DNA from 2 places in the Halopseudomonas salegens genome. Region 1 is predicted to be linked to the other one. Evidence: predicted binding sites of a transcription regulator. Region 1 holds the regulator's gene; the other holds the start of a gene.
What was found. Region 1 encodes sigma-54, which starts transcription at its own class of promoters, with help from an activator protein. Its sites were predicted from a motif close to ANTGGCATNNANNTTGCTNT; they were not measured.
Positions count from the first base shown of each region.

Region 2: the regulator sigma-54 is predicted to act here: its motif matches at 2,208-2,227, upstream of BLU07_RS04320 (flagellar basal body-associated FliL family protein).

Region 1 covers NZ_LT629787.1:588,998-595,066, reverse strand. The annotation lists gene lptB (LPS export ABC transporter ATP-binding protein) at 1-553, shown strand, start outside; gene BLU07_RS02615 (RNA polymerase factor sigma-54) at 685-2,199, shown strand; gene hpf (ribosome hibernation-promoting factor, HPF/YfiA family) at 2,273-2,581, shown strand; gene ptsN (PTS IIA-like nitrogen regulatory protein PtsN) at 2,600-3,058, shown strand; gene rapZ (RNase adapter RapZ) at 3,064-3,918, shown strand; gene BLU07_RS02595 (HPr family phosphocarrier protein) at 3,925-4,197, shown strand; gene BLU07_RS02590 (DUF4124 domain-containing protein) at 4,227-4,700, opposite strand; gene pmbA (metalloprotease PmbA) at 4,746-6,069, opposite strand, start outside.
Region 2 covers NZ_LT629787.1:953,207-957,871, reverse strand. The annotation lists gene fliO (flagellar biosynthetic protein FliO) at 1-148, opposite strand, end outside; gene fliN (flagellar motor switch protein FliN) at 145-624, opposite strand; gene fliM (flagellar motor switch protein FliM) at 665-1,636, opposite strand; gene BLU07_RS04320 (flagellar basal body-associated FliL family protein) at 1,647-2,159, opposite strand; gene BLU07_RS04315 (flagellar hook-length control protein FliK) at 2,342-3,739, opposite strand; gene BLU07_RS04310 (tRNA-uridine aminocarboxypropyltransferase) at 3,837-4,496, opposite strand.

The DNA.
Region 1 (6,069 bases):
CAAGATCACTATTGATGGTCGGGATATTACCGCACTGCCGATGCATGGGCGGGCACGGGCGGGTATCGGCTATTTGCCACAAGAAGCCTCGATCTTCCGCAAGCTGACCGTCGCGGAGAATATCATGGCGATTCTGGAGACCCGCAAGGATCTCAACCGCGAGGGTCGCAAAGGCAAACTGGAATCACTGCTGCGCGAATTTCACATACATCATCTGGCCAACACATTGGGCATGAGCCTGTCCGGTGGTGAGCGCCGGCGGGCAGAAATTGCACGCGCGCTGGCTACCGAGCCACGCTTCATCCTGCTGGATGAACCCTTTGCCGGTGTCGATCCGATTTCAGTCAACGACATCAAACAAATCATTGAGCATCTCAAGGACAAGGGTATCGGTGTGCTGATAACCGATCACAACGTACGCGAAACGCTTGATATCTGTGACAAGGCCTACATCCTCAACGATGGGGTCATCATTGCCGAGGGCTCAGCCGACGATGTGCTCGCCAGTCAGGTAGTGCGTGATGTATACCTTGGCCACAGCTTCCGCCTGTGACCAGCGCATCCGCCCTGTTCCGCTTCATTCCAGCAACCTGCAAGCCGGCGCAGCTATGTAAAAGCGCCTTGATTTCAGGCATGCTATGACACAGGTAGAAACATTTTGCAGCCAAGGTTGAACACCCACCGATGAAAGCCTCACTCGTCCTCAAGATGGGGCAGCAGCTGACCATGACGCCGCAGCTGCAGCAAGCCATCCGACTGCTACAGCTATCCAGCCTGGACTTGCAACAGGAGGTCCAGGAAGCGCTGGAAGTCAATCCGATGCTGGAAATGGCCGACGACGGCGACGACGACTATACCGCTGCCGGTAAAAATGAGCAGAGTGAAGGCGGCGATCATGACAATGGTGAAGAGGCTCCGGCCGTTACCTTGCCCGATCCGGTTGAGTTTGAATCACGGCAACCGAATGCTGACGCACCGGAAGGCAAGTTTGACGAAATCCCTACCGACCTGCCGGTAGATACCCAATGGGAAGATGTCTACCAGACCTCGGCCAGCTCATTGCCGAACCAGGATGATGAGGAGTGGGATTACACCTCGCGTACCGGCACCGGTGAAACCCTGCAAAGCCACCTGGAGTGGCAGCTCAACCTGATCCCCCTGTCGGATACCGACCGCCTGATTGCCGAGTCGCTGATTGATGCGATCAGTGCTGACGGATATCTGGAAGAAAGTCTGGAAGACATTCTGGAGTCCTTCGACCCCATGCTGGACATCGAAGCCGATGAAGTGGAAATGGTCCTGCACCGGATCCAGCAATTCGAGCCCGTCGGTGTTGGCGCACGCAGTCTGAGCGAATGCCTGAGTCTGCAATTGCGCCAGTTGCCAGCCGACACTCCCCTGCTGGAGCAGGCCCTGCGCCTGGTCAAGGATCACCTGGAGCTGCTGGGTAGCCGTGATTTCACGACCCTGATGCGCCGCACGCGGATGAAGGAAGAGCAGCTACGTGACGTCATCAACCTGATCCAGACGCTGAATCCCCGCCCCGGCAGCGAAATTGCCTCAGGCGAAGCAGAATACGTGATCCCGGATGTCATCGTGCGCCGGGAAAAAGACCGCTGGGTGGTTGAGTTGAATCAGGAGGCAGTACCCAAGGTACGCGTCAACGGCCAATACGCTGCCATGGTTCGCCGTGCCGACAGCAGTAGCGACAACACTTACCTGCGCAACCACTTGCAGGAAGCGCGCTGGTTCATCAAGAGCCTGCAGAGCCGAAATGAAACCCTGATGAAAGTGGCCAGCCAGATCGTCGAGCATCAGCGAGACTTCCTCGAGCAGGGTGAAGAAGCGATGAAGCCGCTGGTACTGCACGATATTGCCGAAGCCGTGGGCATGCACGAGTCAACCATTTCCCGTGTAACCACGCAGAAATTCATGCATACGCCCCGTGGCATCTTCGAATTGAAGTACTTTTTCTCCAGCCATGTCAGCACCAGTGAAGGGGGTGAATTCTCGTCTACCGCCATTCGTGCCCTGATCAAGAAACTGGTGGCGACAGAAAACCCAAAGAAACCATTGAGTGACAGCAAGATCGCTGGTTTACTGGAAGAACAGGGAATTCATGTGGCCAGGCGCACCATCGCCAAATACCGCGAGTCGCTCAATATCGCCCCATCGAGTGAACGCAAGCGGCTGGTTTAAGCCAGCCCCGATTTGCAGTGCAGCACCGGGCAATGCGTTGCCCACAGCAAAAACGCCAATCAGGAGGCACTCTATGCAACTAAATATCAGCGGTCACCAGCTTGATGTTACTGACGCCCTGCGCGACTACATTACCGAAAAAATGGCCCGCCTGGAGCGCCATTTCGACAAGATCACCAACGTGCAAGTTACCCTGGAAGTGGAAAAGCTGCGTCAGAAGGCGGAAGCCAAACTGCACATTGCCGGTGGCGAAGTTGTTGCCAACGCTGACCATGAAGACATGTACGCTGCTATTGACCTCTTGACCGACAAGCTCGATCGCCAACTGATCAAGCACAAGGAAAAGACCATTGACCGCCAACAAGGCGCCCATGCGCGCTAAGGCCTGAACGCATACCCCATGCAAATATCACAAATCCTCAGCCCTGATCGTACCTTTGCCGGTGTTCAGGGCGTTTCCAAAAAACGCGTGCTGGAGCTGACCGGGAAACTGGTTGCCCAGCACACCAGCCTTGATGCTGACGCCATTTACGAAAGCCTGATTGCCCGGGAAAAACTCGGCTCTACCGGCTTTGGACATGGTATCGCCATCCCCCACTGTCGCCTGTCCGGCTGCAGTAAAGCGGTTGGCGCACTGCTGCAACTGGATGGCAAAATCGACTTCGATGCCCTTGATGGTGAACCGGTTGACCTGATATTTGTTTTGCTGGTCCCGGAGGAAGCCACCGAAGAGCACCTGCAGATTCTCAAGATGCTGGCCGAACGGCTGGACCAACCCACTCTGCGGGCCGCCCTGCGCAAAGCCGCGAATGCCGAAGACCTCTATCAGGTCATGGTTGACGCCGGCAGCGGAGACTAGGCGACATGCGTCTGGTGGTCGTCAGTGGTCGTTCCGGTTCGGGCAAGAGCACTGCGCTGCACCTGCTGGAAGACAACGGCTTTTACTGTATCGACAACCTGCCCGCTGGCCTGCTGCCGGAACTGGCGAATCAGGCCAAGAATCACCATACACAGCTGCCCAAGGTAGCCGTCAGCATTGATGCTCGCAATCTGCCCAGTGATCTGGCGCGATTTCCCGAGCTACTGCGGCAGGTGCGTGCCTCAGGTATTCAATGCGACGTGCTGTTTCTTGCCGCCACAGACGAAGTATTGATCAAGCGATTCTCCGAAACCCGGCGCAAGCACCCGTTAACCGATGAAAATCTGTCACTGCCTGAAGCCATCGCTCAGGAGCTGGAACTGCTGGCACCCATCATCGACCTGGCCAGCCTGAAAGTAGACACCAGCCACCTGACGCTTTATCAGCTCCGTGACGAGCTTAAACAACGCTTGCTGACCAATCAGGGCCAGGGCGTTTCCATTCAGGTGCAATCCTTTGGCTTCAAGCGTGGCGTACCGGTCGATGCGGACCTGGTATTCGATGTTCGTTGCCTGCCCAATCCTTATTGGAAACCGGAACTACGTCCATTTTCCGGGCGTGACGAGGAAATCCGTACCTATCTGGATGCGCTGCCTGAGGTCGAGGATATGTACCAGGACATCTACCAGTTCCTGCGCAAGTGGCTACCCCGCTACGCCGCCGGTGAACGCAGCTATATGACTGTCGCCATCGGCTGCACGGGCGGCCACCACCGTTCGGTCTATATTGCCGAACGTCTGGTCAGGGAACTCGCTTCACACACCAAAAACCTGCTGCTTCGCCATCGCGACCTACATTGAAACCCCATGCCGACCCGTACTCTTACCATTATCAACAAACTCGGCCTGCACGCCCGCGCTGCAGCCAAATTCGTTGCCGTCGCGCAACAACATGACTGCCAGGTGCAGGTCGGAAAATGTGCCAACAGCCTGGTCGACGGCAAAAGCATCATGCAGGTCATGATGCTCGCCGCCAGTAAAGGCACCGAGGTGTGCATCTGCTGTGAAGGCGAACACGCCGAACAGGCGCTGGATGATCTGCAAGCATTGATCAACGATTATTTTGGCGAGGGTGAGTAAGGGTTCACCCTTGCCAGCCCGATATACAGTCAGTTCCATGAGACAAGGCAACCATCCTTGTCTATGTAGAGGTAAATGCCCGGGTACACCCACTGGTCATCGCCTCGAGAACTCCTGTTGATGGCAAGCGGCTGACCCAACGCCCGTTTGACCTCGGCGGTCGTCATGCCAACGACAACCTCCTTTTTGACCATGGCTGTCCGGATTTCCTGAGCTGACAGGTCAATGTCACATGTTCTTTGCTCGCCAACCACGGTCACCCGTGCTCGGGGCTCAGTATCAGGCTTCGATTGAACCTGTGGCGTCCCCCAGGGTATCAGTTCACCATCACCGCTGGGGGGAGGGTTGTGGACAGTGACTTCGGTACCCGCCGAGCCGTCCGGACAGGCAATTTGACTGAATACCTTTTCGCCGTTTGGCCCGGTGCACTGGTACACAGGCTGAGCCTGCACTTGTGCAACCACAATCAAGGTCAGGGTGACGCCCAGTGTAGCGTTTTTCATGTCAGGCCTCCTGCCTGTCGTTGCTTCCGTGCAAAACCGCGTTTGTCAGGCTCCACCAACGGTCATGCCATCGACCAGCCAGCTGCCGGTCAGGTAATTGCCACGGCGTTCGGTGTCACTACCCACACAACGCAATTGCGTGAACATGTCGCGCATGTTGCCGGCCACGGTAATCTCTTTGACCGGATAGGCGATCTCGCCATTCTCTACCCAGAAACCACCGGCCCCGCGCGAATAATCGCCGGTGACCATATTTACGCCCTGCCCCATCATCTCGGTCACCAGCAGCCCCGTGCCCATCTCTTTCAGCAAGCTATCGAGATTGCCAGCATTGGTCGTGATATGCAGGTTATGCACCCCGCCCGCATTGGCGGTGCTGGGTAGGCCAAGTTTGCGCCCGGAATAACTGCTGAGCATCCAGCTTTGCAGCACACCCTGATCGACAAATGACTTGGCCCGGGTTGCCAGCCCCTCACCATCAAAGGCCGCACTGCCAAGGGCCTGAGGTAGATGCGGACGCTCATCAATGGTGACCCAGTCCGGAAATATCGGCTGGCCCATGGCATCCAGCAGGAAGGTGGATTCACGGTAGACCGAGCCACCAGCAATCGCACCCATCAACTGACCCAGCAAACCCGCAGCCTGGTCGGCAGCGAACAGCACCGGCACCTTGGCGGTTTTCACGCTACGCGCACCCAGGCGCGCCAGGGTACGTTCTGCAGCCCGCTCGCCAAGGGCCTCGGCACTGCTCAAGCGGTCGGCACGACGATCAATGCTGTACCAATAATCACGCTGCATACCCTGCTCGTCGGCAGCAATCAATACTGCCGAAGCGCTGTGGCGGGTACCAATCGCGCTGCCGATAAAGCCATGACTGTTGCCATAAACCCGGCAACCCTGCTGAGTGCTGACATTGGCGCTGTCACTGGTCAGGCGTGCATCTTTAGCCAGCGCGGCGGCTTCACAGGCCAGCGCGCGCTCAATAGCCTTTTCTGCATTCAGTTCCCAGGGGTGATACAGATCCAGATCCGGCAGCTCACTGGACCTGGCCATCAGCGCCGCATCCGCCAGCCCGGCATAGGGGTCTTCTGAGGCATGACGGGCAATCGCCAAGGCAGCCGACACCGTGGTACGAATTGCTTCATCCGAGGTATCCGAGGTGCTCGCCGACCCCTTGCGCTGACCAACATACAGACTGATGGCAAACCCCTGATCGCGATTGAACTCGACTGTCTCCACTTCACCCTGTCGCACCCCCACTGACAGCCCGGTATTGTGGCTGACACCAACCTCACAGGCACTTGCCCCCTGTTTGCTGGCTTCCTGCAGGATAAAGTCGACCCGCTGCTCCAGTTCACTGCGCAATTGT
Region 2 (4,665 bases), 360 kb from region 1:
CCACTATCAATCCAAGGCCAAGCTGGAGTATCTGCGTGGTCAGTGAAACCTGCGTGGCAGAGCCCAGCGTTCGCGGTGGGGCCTCTGGTTCGGCCAACACCAGCGGGCTGCTCAGGAACAACACCAACGGCAGCAGAAAACGCATCATTTCAGCTTCTTGATACGTTCGGAAGGACTGATCACATCGGTCAGGCGAATACCGAATTTCTCATTCACGACGACGACCTCACCATGGGCAATCAGGGTGCCGTTGACCATCACATCCAGTGGCTCACCTGCCAGGCGGTCCAGCTCGACAACCGAACCCTGGTTCAGCTGCAACAGGTTGCGGATCGTAATATCGGTATTGCCCACTTCCATGGAGATGGTCACCGGAATATCCAGGATTACATCCAGGTTGGGGCTGTCACCGGCTGACATCGGCTGCTGGCCACCGGATGACTGACTGAATTCTTCCATCGGCATGCGCTGAGTATCGCTTTCACCGCTCTCTGCCAGCATGGCATCGATATCGTCCTGGCTGGTATCAGCACCCGCTTCGTCCAGAGCAGCCGCCCACTCGTCGGCCAGAGCCTGCTCTTCCGGGCTGATCTCGTCTTCTTCGGGCTTGTTCTCGTCAGCCATTACGGCCTTCCTCCCACGTCAATGTTGTCCGTCGCGCCCGTCACTTGGGGCGTACGACCGGTTCCAGAATCTGCAAGGCCAAATTACCTTTTACCGAGCCTATCTTGGCTTTGAAGGTGGGTACGCCGTTGGCACACATCACCATAAAATCGGGCATTTCCACCGGGATCACATCACCTTCCTGCATGCTCAGCAAGTCGCGCAGTTTAAGCTGATGCTTGACCACAGTAGCGCTCAGGGGCACCTTGGCGGCGGTTATTTCCTCACGCAGTGCCTTGACCCAGCGTTCGTCATGCTCGTCGACATCGGACTGCACCCCGGAGTCGAGTACTTCACGCAGCGGCTCGATCATCGAGTAGGGGAAAGTGACATGCATATCCCCGCCGCCGCCATCCAGCTCGATATGGAAGGTGGACACCACCACCACTTCGCTGGGGCTGACAATATTCGCCAGGGCCGGATTGACCTCGGAATTGACGTACTCGAAGTTGACTTCATGCACGGCTTGCCAGGCTTCCTTCAGATCGATAAAGGCCTGGTCCAGCACCATGCGGACTACTCGCAGTTCGGTCGGGGTAAATTCACGGCCTTCAATCTTGGCGTGCCGGCCGTCACCACCAAAAAAGTTGTCGACCAGCTTGAATACCAGTCGCGCATCAAGAATAAACAGCGCTGTTCCGCGCAAGGGCTTCATTTTTACCAGGTTGAGGCTGGTTGGCACGTAGAGCGAGTGAATGTATTCACCAAACTTCATCACCTGCACACCGCCCACAGCAACATCCGCTGAACGACGCAGCAGATTGAACATGCTGATGCGGGTATAGCGGGCAAAGCGCTCGTTGATCATTTCCAGGGTCGGCATGCGCCCGCGGACAATACGATCCTGACTGGTCAGGTCATAACTGCGCACACCCGTGGGATCAAGGTCTTCCTCAGAGTCAATGGCGCCATCATCCACCCCGTGCAGCAGCGCATCGATTTCATCCTGTGACAGTAGATCCTGAACAGCCATGCTTTATGTCCTATTGCATTACCATATTGGTGAACAAAACCGCTTCAATCACGGGATCACTCATTTCCCGTTCCAGCATCGATTGCACCGCCAGGGTGGCGCGTTCGCGCAAGGTTTCCTTGCCTTCAGCGGTCAACAGCTCTTCGAAGTCTTCACCGGAGAACAACATCACCAGCTGATTGCGGATCAACGGGAAATGCTGGGTCATATCCTGCATTTTCTGCGGGTCACGCCCCATCAATACGACACTGATCTGCATGTAACGCTGGCGTCCCGCATGGGTATAGTTGACCACAAAGGCCGGCTCCATGGGTTGATAGATGGCTGGCAACTGAACCGGTGTTGCCGGTTCGCTACTGACCGGCTCATCATCACCGGAGAAGACGAAATACAGTACCCCTCCGATTGACAGCAAGAGTGCCAAAAGGCCGACACCCAGCAACAGAAACAGCTTGCCTTTACTTTTTTTGGGGACTTCTGCGCCTTCTTCAGGTGCCTGTTCCGGTTCTTTCTGTTTTGCCATGTCAAAATTCCATCATCCGATCGGCGATAACCGACTATGCCAACTATCAAAGCATGCTTCATGCCAAGTGTAGCGAACATCATATAGGCATGCCGGGCAAAAGTCGCGACGGGATAAACAAGAAACCCGGCCAAAGCTGGTTTCCCAGGGCCGGGTCTGATGGGACACGATCAGGCAGACGATCAGGCGTAATAATCAACCAGCCGATCACTGCTGCTGGCAACCGGAACCAGTGTGGACTGAGGGCTGTTTGCAGCATTACCGGCTGCAGTACCTCCGGCAACCTGCCCTGCCAGTCTGGCTGCCTGACGTTCGGCCTGCTCCTGCTGTTGATTGGCGCCATTGTCACCGACTGATACATCAACCAGGTCCAGTCCTTGCTGGCCCACCATTTCGCGCAAACGAATCACCTGGGATTCCAGTACTTCGCGCACACTCGGATTCTGGCTGACGAATTGAACCTGCAGCTCCTGTCCACGATTTTGCAAGTGAATTTCCAGCGGCCCCAACTCGGCGGGTGTCAGACGAATTTCCACACTGTTCAGGTTGCGGCTGGACATCCACATGACCTTGTCGACTACAGCCTCACTCCAACCAGCCTGGCCGAAGGGGACACCCAAAGCCTGGGTGGCTGCGGCTACCGGCCGCGCAGTCAGGGCTGCCGCCGCTGCCGCTGAACCGGGTTGACTCACCCTTACTGCTTCAGCCGCCTCTTCACCACCACTGCGGCGTGAGGACGGTTCGGCACGCAAGGCCACCTCTGCCGCTCGCGGTGTTGCGTTGGCGTTGGCATTGGCGTTCATGTCCAGGGTTGCCTTGCGACGCAAACCGGAAAAATCATCATTGCTCAGGGTGTTCTTGTCCACATCGACATCCAGCCGGGGCTGGCTGTCACGCCCACTGGCAGGTTCATCAGCGGTGGCTTTTTGGCCATTGACCAGCTGGGCCAAAGAAAAACGCGAAGGTGGCAATGGCTCCGCATCCGACTGGGTAGCAGCAGAGGCCTGTTGGCTGACTGCTGGTTGGCCAGCCGCTGCCGACGCAGTCATGGCCGCGGCCAGGGTACTGATGCTGTCAGCATCCTCGGCAGCATCGGCATCAGCTGTACTATCGACTGCCTGTGCAACCGAATCGGCCACCTGGTCCGCAACTGCCTGCAATCGTTCGCTGTCAATGTCATCCGCCGCATCGCTCAACCACTGACGCCATTCCGGCACCAGGGTTGCCAATACATCAAGCGCGGCATCGCCGCCCTGCTGCAAGCGCACCGCCGCCTCATCGGTCAAGGCAGGCATTTCAGGCAAATCCTGCAGCAGCTGATCTACTGCTGGCGGCAAATTATTGCCATCCTTGATCAGGGCCAATTGCGCGATTGCCGCCAACATCGCTTCGCGTTCCGCCTCTGGCAGAGCATCCAGCATCGTCTCCAGCGCATCGCCCGGGGTGCCATTGAGCAATTCTGAAAAAGCACTGCTCCCTTGAAAATCAAGGCTTTCGCCCTCTTTATCGAGCAATCCAGCATGTTTGCCAGAGGCATCACCAGGGGATAACAGTGCCAATATATTCAGGCCAACTGACATGAAAGCGTACTCCGTAGCGACTAGGTTCCCTATCTGCAATGCAATACCCGGGCCATCATCCGTGCAAGTGCCCATGAAAGTCTGTCGAGCCTGACAGCTAGCCCTCTACCCTGCGCTGAACAAGGCGTCGCCGCGCCGGGCTGTCGGCAGGCGTACGGTTGAGGCGGGCCAAATGATAACCCGTATTGAAAGTGTCAAAATAGTCATCCAGCCCCCTTGCCGCATCGGCATCGCCAGCCAGCTCCAGACAGGCAACACCGACCTCTGCGGTACACAGGTGCTCAGCCTGACAGGAACGGCGCAGTTGATAGCGCGACCCCTGATCAGGTTGCAGATCCAGTAAAGGCAATGCGCGCAACCAGGGGCTCATGCGCACCATCTTGCGCGCCTGATTCCAGGTGGCATCGATAATCACCAGCAAGGGACGTTTGCCATTAATCGGGCTGATTTGCTGGCATACCGCCTGCTGCGGAGCCGCGTACTCCCGGGGAAAGACCAGCAAAGGTTGCCATTGCGGGTCCTGCAGCAGGGCCAACAGGGCCGGATCAGGTTCAGTACGTGACCAGACAAATGCCTGGGTATCAGCCAGGCACTCGGCAATCAGACGGCCGGTGTTGGTCGGTTTCAGGGGTTCCAGCCGGTGCATCAGCAGGCAGAAGCTGACCCCGGCAGATAGCTGCGGGCGCAGCGCACAGATGCAGTGCCCCGGCGGCAACAGGCACCCCCCGCAACGCTGCATCTTGATCCCCCGGGCCATAAATGGACGGGTAGCTGCCGCCAGTGCCTGCTGACGCAAACGGGCGACGGCATGCGATGAATGATCAGGTAACGACACACGTGCATCCTGTTCCGAGATTGCGGCTGGCAGTGTAACCGAGGGCATACCAAAATATCCTGCTCGATGATCGAACGACTGGCTGGGCCAC